Salipiger abyssi: one gene and its partner. The protein of the gene in region 1 binds, or shares a complex with, the protein of each later gene. Links are inferred from orthologs where the notes say so. Each region holds a gene or a part of one and is shown in the gene's direction. Other genes may lie near its edges.

Region 1 (7,155 bases):
GCCCGCATCCGCCCCGCGAGGGGGCGGGTTTCTCCATGGGCCCTGCTGGACGACATCCCGGCTTGCGCCATCCACACCAACCTTTGAAGGAGACCCCGATGTCGATCACCGTCGAAGAAAAAAACAAGCTGATGAAGGAATACGCCACCAAGGAAGGCGACACCGGTTCGCCCGAGGTGCAGGTGGCCATTCTGACCAGCCGTATTTCCACCCTGACCGAGCACTTCAAGACCCACAAGAAGGACAACCACTCGCGTCGTGGCCTTCTGAAGCTGGTGGCTCAGCGCCGCAAGCTGCTGGACTACCTGAAGGGCAAGGACGAGGGCCGTTACCTCGACCTCATCAAGCGTCTGGGCATCCGCCGCTAAAGGCACCGGTGGGCAGATTGCCCACCCTACGATTCCGAACGCCCGTTCCGAGAGGAGCGGGCGTTTTGCGTTGCCGCGGGTCTTAGGGCGGGCCGGTGAGCAGCCGCTCGTCGATCAGGAAATCCATGCCACGGCGCCAGGCGATATCGGTATTGCCGCGAATATCGGTCTGATAGAGCGCAACCACCTCGCCGGTCTCGGCATTGCGCTCGCGCAGGATCACCGTCTGCACCAGAACCGAGAGTTTCTGCACTGCGCCGGAAAACGACCGGGCGGCGCCGATCTTGCGCGCCATCGCCGCCTCGCAATGGTTGCAGGTGAAAACCTCGCCATGTTTGTCGAGATCCGCCGCAAGCGGCGCGGTGTCGAGCAGCGCATAGCGCCCGCTCTCCGCCAGGCGCTGGCGCAGATGCGTGGTGAGCATCGCGATGCGCGCATGCTCGGCCTCGTTCTTTTCGCCGAATTCGACCTCCTGGCTGAAATTGATGAAGCTGAGATCGAACACCGCCACCGGCAGCGGATCGGCGCGCAGCGGCAGCGCCATGAGGCAGAAGAGGCAAAGCAGACGGGTAAACATGGCGGGTCTCCGGAAGGACGGGCGACAGCAGCAGTGTAGCAGGCAGGGCGCCTTACGTCGGCACAGCCATTCGTCGGTGGTGCCGGGGTGAAACCTCTTGGCAGCGGCAGCGGAAATGGCATATTTGGTACGATATAACATACCAAGACAGGAGATGCCCTTGCCCAGCCTCCCACAATCCACGCCGTCGCCCCGCATCCGACCGGAGCCGCTCCGGTGAGCCGGCGGCAGGGCACCAATTGCGGCGCCACCCGGCTCCGGCGCCGCCACCGTCCGGGCGATCCGATGCGGCGCTTCGATGCGCTGCCGGCGCCGTTGCGGCGCTGGCTGGCCGAGGCCGCGCGCCCCTGGTCGCCGGCCTCCAGCCTCGCCATCTGGCGCAAGGTGCGCGCCCGGGGCGGCACGGTCGAGGAGGCGCTGGCGCGGCTCGACCGCGCGGAGCGGGCGCTGCTGGCGCGCGATACCGCCGATTGACGCCCCGTTCCGCCCTGTCACGAGGGTTTTTCTTTTCATTTTGGGGGAAACACTGTATGGCCGCGCCATCTGAGACGTGACGCCCTTGGCCCCCGGGCGCGTGCAGGAGGATAGGGGGCGGCGGCAATGGGGCCGCCATGAAAACGGGAGACCCGGGAGGGCCCGGGAGTGCTCCCTCACAGGATACGAAAATGTTCAATATTTCGAAGAAAAGCATGCAGTGGGGGGAGGAAACCCTCACTCTGGAAACGGGCAAGGTTGCCCGTCAGGCCGACGGATCGGTGATCGCCACTCTGGGCGAAACCTCTGTCATGGCCAACGTGACTTTTGCAAAAGAGCCGAAGCCCGGTCAGGATTTCTTTCCGCTGACCGTGCATTATCAGGAAAAATACTATGCCGCGGGCAAGGTGCCCGGCGGCTTCTTCAAGCGCGAGGCGCGTCCGACCGAGAAGGAAACGCTGACCGCGCGCCTGATCGACCGTCCGATCCGCCCGCTCTTCGTTCCCGGCTTCAAGCATGAAGTGCTGGTGATGTGCACCGTGCTGAGCCACGATCTGGTCAACGATCCCGACATCGTCGCGATGATCGCCGCCTCCGCCGCGCTGACCATCTCGGGCGTGCCCTTCATGGGCCCGATCGCCGGTGCCCGCGTCGGTTTCGAGGATGGCGAGTATGTGCTGAACCCGACCGTCGACGACATGCAAGGGCTGCGCAACAACCCCGAGCAGCGTCTCGACCTCGTGGTCGCCGGCACCAAAGACGCCGTGATGATGGTGGAATCGGAAGCCTACGAGCTGACCGAAGACGAGATGCTCGGCGCCGTGACCTTTGCGCATGAGCAGATCCAGCCGGTCATCGACCTGATCATCTCGCTGGCCGAATCGGCCGCGAAAGAGCCCTTCGACTTCCAGCCGCCGGATTACTCGGCGCTGTACGAAGTGGTCAAAGGCCTCGGCGAAGACAAGATGCGCGCCGCCTATGCGATCACCGACAAGCAGGAGCGCGTCGCCGCCGTTTCCGCCGCCAAGGAAGAGATCAAGTCCCAGCTCAGCGAAGAGCAGCTGGAAGACGCCAATCTCGGCTCGGCGCTGAAAAAGCTGGAATCGACGGTGCTGCGCGCCGATGTGGTGAAGAACAAGCGCCGCATCGACGGCCGCGCGCTGGATCAGGTGCGCCCGATCGTGTCGGAAACCGGCGTGCTGCCGCGGACCCACGGTTCGTCGCTCTTCACCCGTGGCGAGACCCAGGCGATGGTCGTGACCACGCTGGGCACCGGCGACGACGAGCAGATCATCGACGCGCTGCACGGCAATTTCCGCTCGAACTTCCTGCTGCATTACAACTTCCCGCCGTATTCGGTTGGTGAAGTGGGCCGCGTCGGCTCCCCGGGCCGCCGCGAGATCGGCCACGGCAAGCTGGCATGGCGCGCGCTTCAGGCGGTGCTGCCGGCGGCGACCGATTTCCCCTACACGATCCGTGTGGTGTCGGAGATCACCGAGTCGAACGGCTCCTCCTCGATGGCCTCCGTCTGCGGCGGCTCGCTGTCGATGATGGATGCCGGCGTGCCGCTCAAGGCGCCGGTGGCCGGTGTGGCCATGGGCCTCGTGCTCGAAGACGATGGCGACTGGGCCGTGCTGACCGACATCCTCGGCGACGAGGATCACCTCGGCGACATGGACTTCAAGGTCGCGGGCACCGAGAACGGCATCACCTCGCTTCAGATGGACATCAAGGTTGCGGGCATCACGCCCGAGATCATGAAGCAGGCGCTGGCACAGGCCAAGGAAGGCCGGATGCACATCCTCGGCGAGATGTCCAAGGCGCTGACCGAAGCGGCGGAATTCTCCGTGCACGCGCCGCGCATCGAGATGATGCAGATCCCCACCGACAAGATCCGCGAAGTGATCGGCTCGGGCGGCAAGGTTATCCGCGAGATCGTCGAAGTGTCGGGCGCCAAGGTCGACATCAACGACGAGGGCCTGATCAAGATCGCCTCGCCCAACGGCGAAGCCATCCAGAAGGCCTATGACATGATCCACTCGATCGTGGCCGAGCCGGAAGAGGGCAAGGTCTACAAGGGCAAGGTCGTGAAGATCGTCGATTTCGGCGCCTTCGTGAACTTCTTCGGCAAGCGCGACGGTCTGGTGCACGTGTCCCAGATCGAGAACCGCCGCCTGAACCATCCCTCGGACGTGCTGAAGGAAGGCCAGGAGGTCTATGTGAAGCTGCTCGGCTTTGACGACCGTGGCAAGGTGCGTCTGGCGATGAAGATGGTCGACCAGGAAACCGGCGAAGAGCTGCCGCCGGAAGCGAAAAAGAAAAAGGAAGAAGACGCCGCTGAGTAAGGCGCTCTTCCGAGAAACGCGAAACGCCCCGGCTCAGTGCCGGGGCGTTTTCAGTTCCGGAAGAGCGGCGGCGCTGCGCTCTCCGGTTCGAAGACGACCGAAGTGGTCTCGGGTGTGGCCCAGAAGCCTTCGAAATAGTCGGCGGGATCGGCTGCGCTACGCCGCGCGTCGGTCATCGCGAGAAGCCCTGCGACATCGTCATACGCCCAGCTCAGCATGACCCCGGGGGCGGTGACAGCGCAGAGCTTTTCGCCGGGCAGCGAAGTGGCGGGATTGTCCTGCGACAGGCTGCTGACAGGACAGCTTCGTGACATGTCGCGCCACTCGTTCCAGAGCGTCGCCTGCGTCTCACCCAGCGCAGCGAGATAGTGCCCAAGCGCCGGTTCGAGCATGGCGGGCAGCACGTCTTCCTCGGGGCGGTAAAGCCCGGCGTTGTCGCAATAGGCCTCAATTCGGGCGGCGAGATCCATATCGGCCTCGGGGATCTCTCCGGCAATGATCTGAAGCCAGACGGTGCGGGCAAAGCGATCGAACTCGCCCTCCATGCCGACCGCTTTCGCGACCGCCTGCCAGCGCACGGGCCGTCCGGTCTGCTTGATAATGTCCTCGAACCCGTCCGGGGCGGGATTGACCCGGGCCAGAAGCCCTCCTTCTTCGATCTGCGTCATCAGCTCTACGGGATTGAGTGTCGTGTGCATCGGCCCATAGGCGGCGGTATCGGGCGCGTAGCCGGGTACAAGGAAAAACGGATTCAGGACCACGAAAACATGGTCGTAGTCGTATTTCCACCAATCGAGGACCGGAACATTGAAATACGGGTGCTGGAGTCGGCGCGGAACGTCCGCGAGGAGGTCTTCGGAGAAATCTGACTGCATTGGGCAGCTTCTAGAGTATCCCTCCGAGCGTTTGCAACTTGCCTTGGGTCAATATTGCATGTGCGGTCACGGCGTCGGAATTACCCGTTTCTTAATCTTTTCCTGATGAACTTGCGGCGCAATACGACGCTGCGGCATCACTCACGGAGCCGAGCAGTCCGGCGGGCCTCGGTTGGGGATGACCGGGGCCCTTGTTTTTGCACGACTTCGCGCTGGGGAAGCGTGCCGGTGCAGGCCTGAATAGGCCACAAAAAAAGGCCGGGCAAAAAGCCCGGCCAGGTCCAACAGGGAGGTGCATGCGATAACCCGCACATGCAACGGGAACTCTTGGCGTCGGTAATATTATACCAGATGGATACTACTTTGATCTGCGTCAAGCGGGAAGTAGGACCTTTTGATACTCGGCAGAATTGTGCCGGCTGTGCGCAAATCGGCACATTTTCAGGCGACGAGCCGATATCCCCCCGATTCCGTGACGAGAATGCGGGCATTTGACGGATCGGGCTCGATTTTCTGGCGCAGGCGGTAGATATGCGTCTCGAGCGTGTGGGTGGTCACCCCGGCATTGTAGCCCCAGACCTCATGCAGCAGCACGTCGCGCGCCACCACGCCCTCGGTGGCGCGGTAGAGGAACTTGAGGATATTGGTTTCCTTCTCGGTGAGGCGGATCTTGCGATCGTCCTCGGTCACCAGCAGCTTCATCGACGGGCGGAACGTGTAGGGGCCGACGGTAAAGACCGCGTCTTCGGATTGCTCGTGCTGGCGCAGCTGGGCGCGGATCCGGGCGAGCAACACCGGGAACTTGAAGGGCTTGGTGACGTAATCGTTGGCGCCGGCGTCGAGCCCGAGGATCGTGTCGGCATCGGTGTCATGGCCGGTCAGCATGATGATCGGCGCCTTGACGCCCTGCTTGCGCATCAGCCGGCAGAGCTCGCGCCCGTCCGTGTCGGGCAGGCCCACATCGAGAATGATCAGCTCGTAATTCTGTTCTTTCACCCGCGACATGGCCGAGGCGCCGTTCTCGGCCTCGAAGACCTCGAAATCCTCGGTCATCACCAGTTGCTCGGCCAGCGCCTCGCGCAGGTCGTCATCGTCGTCCACCAGAAGGATGTTCTTGATCTGAGGCATCTTTATCTCTCCGTGTCGTCTTGCCCTCACATGGAAACACCGTTGCGTGTGGACAAGATTTGCTGCACCAGTTTCACGCCCTCGTGTTGAACGGAGGCTTTTGTTACAAGGCACAAGCTGATTTATTTCAGCGCTGCCGTTTGGAAAGAGCCCGGATGCCCCTTGCGCCCAACCTGATGGAGATCCTTGCCCGTGCCCGCGCCGATCTGCGCATGGGCGTGCCGGTGGTGCTGTCGGGCGAGGGCGGGCAGGGCGCGCTGGTGCTCGCCGCCGAGACCGCGACGGAGGACCGGCTGGCGCTGCTGCGCGCGGCGGAGGGCGATCTCGATCTGGTGCTGACCGCGCGGCGGGCGGCGACGCTGAAGGCACGGGTTTATGACGGCGATCTGGCGCGTGTGGCGCTGCCGCGCGATGCCGATCTTGGCTGGGTGCGCAATATCGCCGACCCGGCGGACGATCTGTCGATGCCGATGAAGGGCCCGCTGAAGGAGCGGCGCGGCGGCGATGTGGCGCTGCACCGGCTGGCCATCGGGCTGGCGAAATCGGCGCGGCTGCTGCCGGCGGCGCTTGTGCTGCCGCTGGAGGCGCCGATGGGCGTCGCCATGCGCGAGAACCTGACGCTGGTCGACGGGGTTGCGGCGGCGCCCTCGATGCTTCTCTTGTCCAATCTCGATCATGTGGTCTCGGCCCGGGTGCCGCTGGAGACGACCGAGAACGCACGCCTGCACATCTACCGCCCGGCGGACGGCTCCGAGGAACATTACGCCGTCGAGGTGGGCCGCCCGGACCGTCACAAGCCGGTGCTGGCGCGGCTGCATTCGGCCTGTTTCACCGGCGATGTGCTGGGCTCGCTGAAATGCGATTGCGGCCCACAACTGCATGCGGCGCTGGCGCGGATGGGCGAGGAGGGCGCGGGCGTGCTGCTCTATCTCAACCAGGAAGGGCGGGGGATCGGGCTCGCCAACAAGATGCGCGCCTATGCGTTGCAGGATCAGGGCTTTGACACGGTGCAGGCCAATCACCGGCTGGGCTTCGAGGACGATGAGCGGGATTTCCGGCTGGGGGCCGAGATCCTGCGGCGGATGGGGTTCAATGCGGTGCGGCTGCTGACCAACAACCCCAACAAGCTCGCGATGATGGAGCGTTCGGGCATTGCTGTGGCTGAGCGGGTCCCGCTGAAGGTGGGAAAGACCGCGTTCAACGCGCATTACCTCGCCACCAAGGCGGCGAAATCGGGGCATCTGCTGTAGCATGGAGATGGTTCTGACGCCTCTTGGGTTGCGGTTTGCCGGGCGGGTCTGGCCCTGCTCCATCGGGCGCGGCGGCATCCGTGCCGACAAGCGCGAGGGCGACGGGGCGACGCCGGTGGGTGTGCACCGCATCGTCGG
Region 2 (7,696 bases), 960 kb from region 1 along the record:
GCAGCGTGCCGGGGCCGGGCGCACCGGGCTCCCAATCGATGCGCTGCAAACGCCCCTCGCGGCCCGGGGTCACCAGTCTGAATGCCTGTTCCATTGATCGTCCTCACTTTCCCGGCCGATCATAGGGCTTGCAAAATGTGCGTAAATTATCGAAATATTTAAGATATATGGGAATAAATTCACATCATCCGGCAAAGCCATGAACTGGGACGATCTCCGCCATTTCGCCTGTTTCGCCGAGGCCGGTTCGCTTTCCGGCGCGGCGCGGCATCTGAAGGTGGAACATGCCACCATCGCGCGCCGGATTGCGGCGCTCGAAGCAGAGCTGAACCTGAAACTGGTGGACCGGCGCGGGCGCAGACTTGTGCTGACGCCGGCGGGCAAACGCATCGCCGCGCTCTCGGCGCAGATGCAGGGCGAGGCGGAGAGCGTGCTGCGCTACGCCCGCAGCGCGACGATGACGGTGAGCGGCGATGTCACGATCAGCGCGCCGCCGGCCTTTGCCGCGGCGCTGATGGCCGCACCGCTCACCGGCCTGCGCATGCAGCATCCCGAACTGAATGTCTTTATCTCCGGCGACATCCACACCGTCTCGCTGGAGCGCCGGGAGGCCGATATCGCGATCCGCCTGCACCGGCCCGAGCGCGGCGCGCTGACGGCGGTAAAACTGGGCGAGATCGCCTTCCGCCTCTATGCGCGTCCCGATTATCTGGGCGACAGGGCAGAGACCGACTGGGACTATATCCGGCTGGGCGGCGCGCTCGCGCAGGCGCCGCAGCAAAGCGCGCTTGGCGATCGGGCCACGGGCGGGGGGCTGGCCGCGGATCAGATCGAGATGCAACTCGCCCTGGCGCGCGCCGGCGCGGGCGTCGCCATGCTGCCCGATTTCCTCGCCGCCTCCGATCCGGCACTGACGAGCGCCGCAGCGGGCGCACCGCCGCTGACGCGCGAGGTCTGGCTGATCTGTCACACAGACATGACAGCATCGGCCCCGGTGCGCGCCGTGTTCGAGACGCTGAAGACCATGCGCGTCTGAGACGCGGCGCTTTGCCGGTTTCCATTGGCTGAAAATATCCCGGAGGTGAAGCGCGCCCCGGCGCGCGAAGGGGGCAGCGCCCCCTCCTGCCGGCCCTCAGCCAAGCAGCGCGTCCATGGTGATCTCGGCATCGAGCAGCTTCGAGATCGGGCAGTTTTCCTTGGCGGTCTGCGCCGCCTTGGCGAAGTCCTCTTCCGAGGCGCCCGGCACCTTGGCGGTCACATCGAGGTGGCTCTTGGTCACCGAGAACCCGTCACCATCCTTCTCCAGCGACACGGTCGCGGCGGTCGAAATGTCCTTGGCGGTGAAACCGGCTTCACCGAGGATCTTGCTCAGCGCCATCGAAAAGCAGCTCGCATGGGCGGCGCCGATCAGCTCCTCGGGATTGCTCCCCGGTTCGCCCTCGAAGCGCTTGTTGAACCCGTAATTAACGGCGCTCAAAGCGCCCGACTCCGTAGAGATCGTGCCCGTGCCGTCCTTGAGGCCGCCCTTCCAGTTCGCGGATCCCGTCTTGCGGATCATGTCGTACTCCTTCGCGGTTTGTGTCACCTGACGCCGTTGCGGCGCCTTCCCAAGCCAACGCGCATGCGGGCGCAGGGTTGCATCGGCGGCACGCCGTCGCCGCCGGCAAGGGCATATTCATGCTGGCTTCACATTCCATATTGTCTTTTCCACACCCGTTCCCTTATGCTGGCGGTCAGGCCTCCCAAGATCCGGGGCCGACAGAGTTTCGCTGCACCGGCGATGTCCTTTTTTCCCGGGGACCCGGCGCAGACCGATCGGGCCGCAAGGCCACCCGAAGACCGCCCGCACCGCACAGACGCGACGGGCCGTAAACAGGCGCAGCACGGGCAGTCCCGCGCATGCGTCGGAGAAGAACCGCGATGAAGCGTGCGACGCAGACGAGGCACCAGGGCGAAGGCAGACCGTCTTCCCGTGCCTGCGCGCCGCAACTCGCCCAGACAAGCCACGCCGCAACACCTCTTCGTCCCCCTCCTGGAGGAGCAGGGGCGCTTGCGCCGTGCAGACGGACAACATGGCAAAGAAAATGCTCATCGACGCCACCCACGCGGAAGAAACCCGCGTTGTGGTGGTCGACGGAAACAAGGTCGAGGAATTCGACTTCGAATCGGAGAACAAGCGGCAGCTAGCCGGCAATATCTATCTCGCCAAGGTCACGCGGGTAGAGCCCTCGCTCCAGGCGGCCTTTGTGGATTACGGCGGCAACCGCCACGGTTTCCTCGCCTTCTCCGAGATCCATCCCGATTATTACCAGATCCCCGTCGCCGACCGTCAGGCGCTGATGGAGGAAGAGGCCGCGCTCGCCGCCGAGGCGGATGACGAGGACGAATCCGACCGCGAAAAGTCGCGCGCCCGCAATTCCCGGTCGCGGTCGCGCCGGTCGCGCTCGCGCTCCAAGGCGGAAAAAACCAAGAGCGACGACAAGACCACATCGGCGGATGTCTCCGAAATCAAGGGGATGGAAACCATCGACCTCGACGCGGAGTCGCAGGGCGAGGGCAGCGCGGGCGACGACACCGCCGAGGGGCTCTCCCCCATGGAGCTGGTCGCCGAGGCCCCGGTCGCGGAACCTGCCGAAACCGCCGAAGAGGCGGGCAGCGCCGATGAGGCGCCCGCCGCGGCCGAAGAGGCGTCGAAACCCGATGCGGCAGAGGCTGCGCCCGTCGAAGACGAGGCGCCCGCAGCCGCGCCTGCGGCCGACGAGAGCGACGACGACGACAGCGACGACGATACTGACGACGACGCCCCGCGCGACGACAGCATCGAATCCGTCGCCGATGACGACACCGAGGAAGACATCCGTCCCAAGCGCAAGCCGCGCCCGCGGAAATACAAGATCCAGGAAGTCATCAAGGTGCGCCAGATCATGCTGGTGCAGGTCGTCAAGGAAGAGCGCGGCAACAAGGGCGCGGCGCTCACCACCTACCTGTCGCTGGCGGGCCGCTACTGCGTGCTGATGCCCAACACCGCCCGGGGCGGCGGCATCTCGCGCAAGATCACCAACGCCACCGACCGTTCCAAGCTCAAGCAGATCGCGCAGGAGATCGACGTGCCCAAGGGCGCGGGCCTGATCATCCGCACCGCCGGCGCCAAGCGCACCAAGACCGAGATCAAGCGCGACTACGAATATCTCCAGCGGCTCTGGGAACAGATCCGCGAGCTCACGCTCAAAAGCATCGCGCCCGCCAAGATCTATGAAGAGGGCGACCTGATCAAACGCTCGATCCGCGACCTCTACAATCGCGAGATCGACGAAGTCCATGTGGAAGGCGAAAAGGGCTACCGCATCGCCAAGGACTTCATGAAGATGATCATGCCGTCCCACGCCAAGAACGTGAAACACTATGTCGATCCGATGCCGCTCTTCGCGCGCTATCAGGTCGAGAGCTATCTCAGCTCCATGTTCAACCCGACGGTGCAGCTCAAGTCGGGCGGCTATATCGTGATCGGCGTCACCGAGGCGCTGGTCGCCATCGACGTGAACTCGGGCCGCGCCACCAAAGAGGGCTCGATCGAGGAAACCGCGCTCAAGACCAACCTGGAAGCCGCCGAGGAGGTGGCCCGCCAGCTCCGCCTGCGCGACCTGGCCGGTCTGATCGTGATCGACTTCATCGACATGGAAGAGCGCAAGAACAACGCCGCCGTCGAGAAGAAGCTGAAGGACAAGCTCAAGACCGACCGCGCCCGCATTCAGGTGGGCCGGATCTCGGGCTTCGGCCTGCTCGAAATGTCGCGCCAGCGCCTGCGCCCCGGCATGATCGAGGCGACGACCCAGCCGTGCCCGGCCTGCCACGGTACCGGCCTGATCCGCTCCGACGACAATATGGCGCTCAACATCCTGCGCCAGATCGAGGAGGAGGGCACCCGCCGCCGCTCGCGCGAGGTGCTGGTGAAATGCCCGGTGGGCATCGCCAACTACCTGATGAACCAGAAGCGCGAACATGTGGCGCAGATCGAGGCCCGCTACGGCATGGCGGTGCGGATCGAGGGCGACATGCATCTGGTCTCGCCCGATTTCTCCATGGAGAAATTCAAGACCGCCACCCGCAACGTCGCCGAGGTGCTGGCGCCGGTGGTCTCGGTCGATACCTCGCTGATGGATCAGATCGACGAGGACATCCCCGCCGAGGAGGAAGAGGACGAGGCCACGGGCGAGGTCACGCCCCCCGAGGCCGAAAACGGTTCGGACGAGGACAGCAAGCCCAAGAAACGCCGTCGTCGTCGCCGCCGCTCGCGCTCCAAGAACAAGGAGAACGGTGAGGACAATGGCAACGGCTCCGGCGACGAGGGCGATTCGAACGACGCCTCCGACAAGCCCGCCGAGACCAAGGCAGAGCCCGCGCCGGCCGAAACCGCCGATGACGCCGCACCCGCGGCGGAAGAGGCGGCCCCCGCGTCCGAGGAGGCCGAGCCCCCGGCCAAGCCGAAACGGACCCGTTCGCGCTCGCGCTCGAAAACCCCGAAAGCGGCCCCTGCCGAGGACAGTGCCGAGGCAGCCCCCGCCGCGGAGCCGACGCCCGCCGAGCCCGCTGCCGAACCCACCGAGGCACCGGCCTCCGAAGAGATGCCCGCCACCGAGCCCGTCGCCGCAGAGCCGGCCCTGGAACCGGTCGCGGAAGCGCCTGTTGCCGAGCCGGTGACCGGGGACAGCCCCGCAGCGGAACCGGTCGCGGAAGAGGCCCCGGCGCAGGAGCCTGCTGCTCCCGAAGCGCCCGTCGCGGAAGACAGCCCCGCCGAGGATACGCCCGCTGCCGAGGCGCCGGCCCCGTCCGAGGAATCGACTACCGAGGCGCCGGCAGAAGAGCAGGCCGAAGCGCCCGCCGAGCCGGAACCCGTGGCCGAGACGGTGGAGGCCGAGGACGATGGCGAGGACAAGCCCAAGCGGCGCGGCTGGTGGTCCATCGGCCGCTGAGCCAGCCCTCGACGAACGAAAAAGCCCCGGATCCGCTCCGGGGCTTTTTGCATCGAAACGCGACGTAGGGTGGGCAATCTGCCCACCGTCCCCCGCGTCTACATATCGCCCCGGCGGATCACCCAGATCGTGACGCTGCCCTCCTCCTGCTGCGCCTCCAGCGCATGCCCGGCCTCGGCGCAGAAATGCGGCATGTCCACCACCGCCACCGGATCGTCCGTGCGCACGCGCAGCACCGCGCCGGGCGCCAGCGCCAGCATGTGCTTGCGGGTCTTCAGAACGGGCAGGGGGCAGAGCAGCCCCGTGGCATCGAGCTCTTCCATGCGCCCCGATTACGCGCGCCGGCACCGCCTGTCCACGGGGATGTGACCCTGCGCCGCGTGACGGCGCCGCCGTTATCTTCTATGAGCGGCATATGTTCGGAATCGACCTCATCGACGCCAGCCTCTGGCCGGCCATGTTCGTGGCGCTCGCCGCCGGGATCGTCTCGTTCCTGAGCCCCTGCGTGCTGCCCATCGTGCCGCCCTATCTGGCCTTCATGTCCGGCGTCAGCATCGCCGAGATGGAGGCCGGTGGCCGCGCCCGGCTGCGCGCCTTCCTCGCCGCGCTGTTCTTTGTGCTGGGGCTCTCGACGGTCTTTGTGCTGCTCGGCTTCACCGCCTCCTGGCTGGGCATGTTCTTCCTGCAGAACCAGCTGCTTCTGGCGCGGATCTCCGGCGTGGTGGTGATTGTCTTCGGGCTGCATTTCCTGCATGTCTTCCGCATCCCCTTCCTCGACCGCGAGGCGCGGATCGAGACCGGCGAGACCGGCGGCTCCGCCTTCGGCGCCTATATTCTCGGGCTCGCCTTCGCCTTCGGCTGGACCCCCTGCATCGGTCCTCAGCTCGGCGCGATCCTGTCGATGGCCGCCTCCGAGGCCTCGGTGGCGCGCGGCACGGTGCTGCTGGCGGTCTATGCGGCAGGGCTGGGGCTGCCCTTCCTGCTGGCGGCGGTGTTCCTCAGCCGCGCCAGGGGGATCATGAACCGGCTCAAGCGCCACATGGCGCTGATTGAAAAGGTCATGGGCGGGCTGCTGATCGTGGTCGGGCTGATGCTGCTCACCGGTGCCTTCTCCGCCTTCTCCTTCTGGCTGCTGGAAACCTTTCCGGCGCTGGGGGAACTGGGCTGATCCGGGCTTCACCTTTCCCGAAATACTCAAAAAACCGCGCCCTCGGGCGTGCCTCCGGCGGGAGTATTTGGAGAAAGATGAAAGACAGTCCGCTGTCCGATACGCGCCACACTCTTGCCCTCAGGGCCTGATAACGACAGGATCGAGGCAAAGAAGGCAGAGAGATGGGCAACGATCCCGTGACGGAGCAGGAGGTGGCGCGGCGGCGGGTGTTCTACATCCCCGGCTACGACCCGATTCATCCCCGACGTTATCGCGAGCTCTACCGCAAGGAGGGCGCGGCACAGGCGGAGATATCCGGCTACGAGATCGGGCTGAAACCCAAGACCACCAGGGGCCCCTATGGCTGGCATGTCGCGGCGGAAATGGAGGGCGCGGCTGTCGAGGCGGATGTGGAGGTGCTGGTCTGGTCGGATATCGTGCGCGACAGCATGTCGACCTCGATCCCCGCGACCTATCTGCAACTGATCCGCACCGCCTGGGAATATATCGCCACCGGCGCGCTGCGGCGGCTCATGCGGCTGCGCAAGGGGCCGGTGATCGCGGCGCTCTATCCGGTGGGGATGCTGCTGGCGCAACTGCTGGTGGCGCTGCTGGCGGGATGGGTCGTTTATGCCGGGGTGCAGCTCCTCCGCCCCTGGCTGGGCGTCGTCGCGCTGGGGCTCGGTGCCGTGGCATGGGGGACGGTGGCGGTGCTGCTGCTGCGCTGGTTCAAGCGCAAGGACGGCAAGCTCTTCGCCTATTACCTGATGCATGACTACGCCTATTCGGCGCAGTATCGCGGCGCCAACCCGCCGGAGCTGGAGGCGCGCATGGCAGCATTCGGCGACACCATCGCCGAGGCGCTGCGCTCGGAGGCCGACGAGGTGCTGGTGGTGGGTCACAGCTCGGGGGCGCATCTGGCGGTGTCGATCCTTGCCGACCTCATCCGGCAGGGCCGGGTGCCCGCACGCGGCCCGCGCCTGGCCTTCCTGAGCCTCGGGCAGGTGGTGCCCATGGTCTCCTTCCTGCGCGACGCCTACCGGCTGCGCGCCGATCTCGCTTATCTCTCCATGCGCAACGAGCTGACCTGGGTCGATGTCACGGCGCCGGGCGACGGCTGCGCCTTTGCGCTCTGCGATCCGGTGGCGGTCTCGGGTGTGGCGCCGGCGGGCAAGCGCTGGCCGCTGGTCTTCTCGGCGCAGTTCACCAGATCGCTCAGCCCGGCGCGCTGGAAGGCGCTGCGCTGGCGCTTCTTCCGGCTGCATTTCCAGTATCTCTGTGCCTTCGACAATCCGCTCGATTACGACTATTTCCGCATCACCGCCGGGCCGCTCAGCCTCGCCACGCGCTATGCGGAGCGCCCGCCCTCGAACAGCCGCATCGACGTGCCGGTGTCGAAATTCACGTCGGTCGCGCCGTGACCCCGCCTAAGCCAAGATCGCGCCCCGACAAGGTGTCGCTGCGCCGCTATGTGAAGCTCTTCCGCGCCGATATTCTCTCGGCGCAGCCGGCGCGGCTCTATCGCGCCTGGATGGCGGAGTTCAAAACGCCGTTTTTCCGCTCCTATCTGATCAAC

The links.
Region 2: the proteins of pnp (region 1) and Ga0080574_RS20415 are in contact, whole or in part, in a cryo-EM structure (PDB 9QH0), measured with the Escherichia coli proteins. The link is inferred for Salipiger abyssi from one-to-one orthologs.

The regions. Positions count from the first base shown.
Region 1 is NZ_CP015093.1:2,491,019-2,498,173, forward strand. What follows is about bases 1,239-4,187. They hold pnp (polyribonucleotide nucleotidyltransferase), read left to right. Parts: upstream 1,239-1,610; coding sequence 1,611-3,764; downstream 3,765-4,187. Other genes in these bases: Ga0080574_RS25960 (DUF6525 family protein), read left to right, coding at 1,239-1,419; Ga0080574_RS15645 (DUF2711 family protein), read right to left, coding at 3,815-4,187. Also shown: rpsO (30S ribosomal protein S15), read left to right, coding at 99-368; Ga0080574_RS15630 (DUF3280 domain-containing protein), read right to left, coding at 451-945; more of Ga0080574_RS25960, read left to right, coding at 1,162-1,238; more of Ga0080574_RS15645, read right to left, coding at 4,188-4,639; Ga0080574_RS15650 (response regulator transcription factor), read right to left, coding at 5,081-5,767; ribA (GTP cyclohydrolase II), read left to right, coding at 5,923-7,017; Ga0080574_RS15660 (L,D-transpeptidase family protein), read left to right, coding at 7,019-7,155. UniProt on the Escherichia coli protein: Involved in mRNA degradation. Catalyzes the phosphorolysis of single-stranded polyribonucleotides processively in the 3'- to 5'-direction. Also involved, along with RNase II, in tRNA processing.
Region 2 is NZ_CP015093.1:3,453,827-3,461,522, forward strand. Bases 1,681-5,170 are described here. They hold Ga0080574_RS20415 (Rne/Rng family ribonuclease), read left to right. Parts: upstream 1,681-2,072; coding sequence 2,073-4,970; downstream 4,971-5,170. Other genes in these bases: Ga0080574_RS20420 (sulfurtransferase TusA family protein), read right to left, coding at 5,069-5,170. In the rest of the region: Ga0080574_RS20400 (quinone oxidoreductase family protein), read right to left, coding at 1-94; Ga0080574_RS20405 (LysR family transcriptional regulator), read left to right, coding at 200-1,036; Ga0080574_RS20410 (OsmC family protein), read right to left, coding at 1,133-1,558; more of Ga0080574_RS20420, read right to left, coding at 5,171-5,293; Ga0080574_RS20425 (cytochrome c biogenesis CcdA family protein), read left to right, coding at 5,386-6,138; Ga0080574_RS20430 (hypothetical protein), read left to right, coding at 6,303-7,541; Ga0080574_RS20435 (cytochrome P450), read left to right, coding at 7,538-7,696. UniProt on the Escherichia coli protein: Endoribonuclease that plays a central role in RNA processing and decay. Required for the maturation of 5S and 16S rRNAs and the majority of tRNAs. Also involved in the degradation of most mRNAs.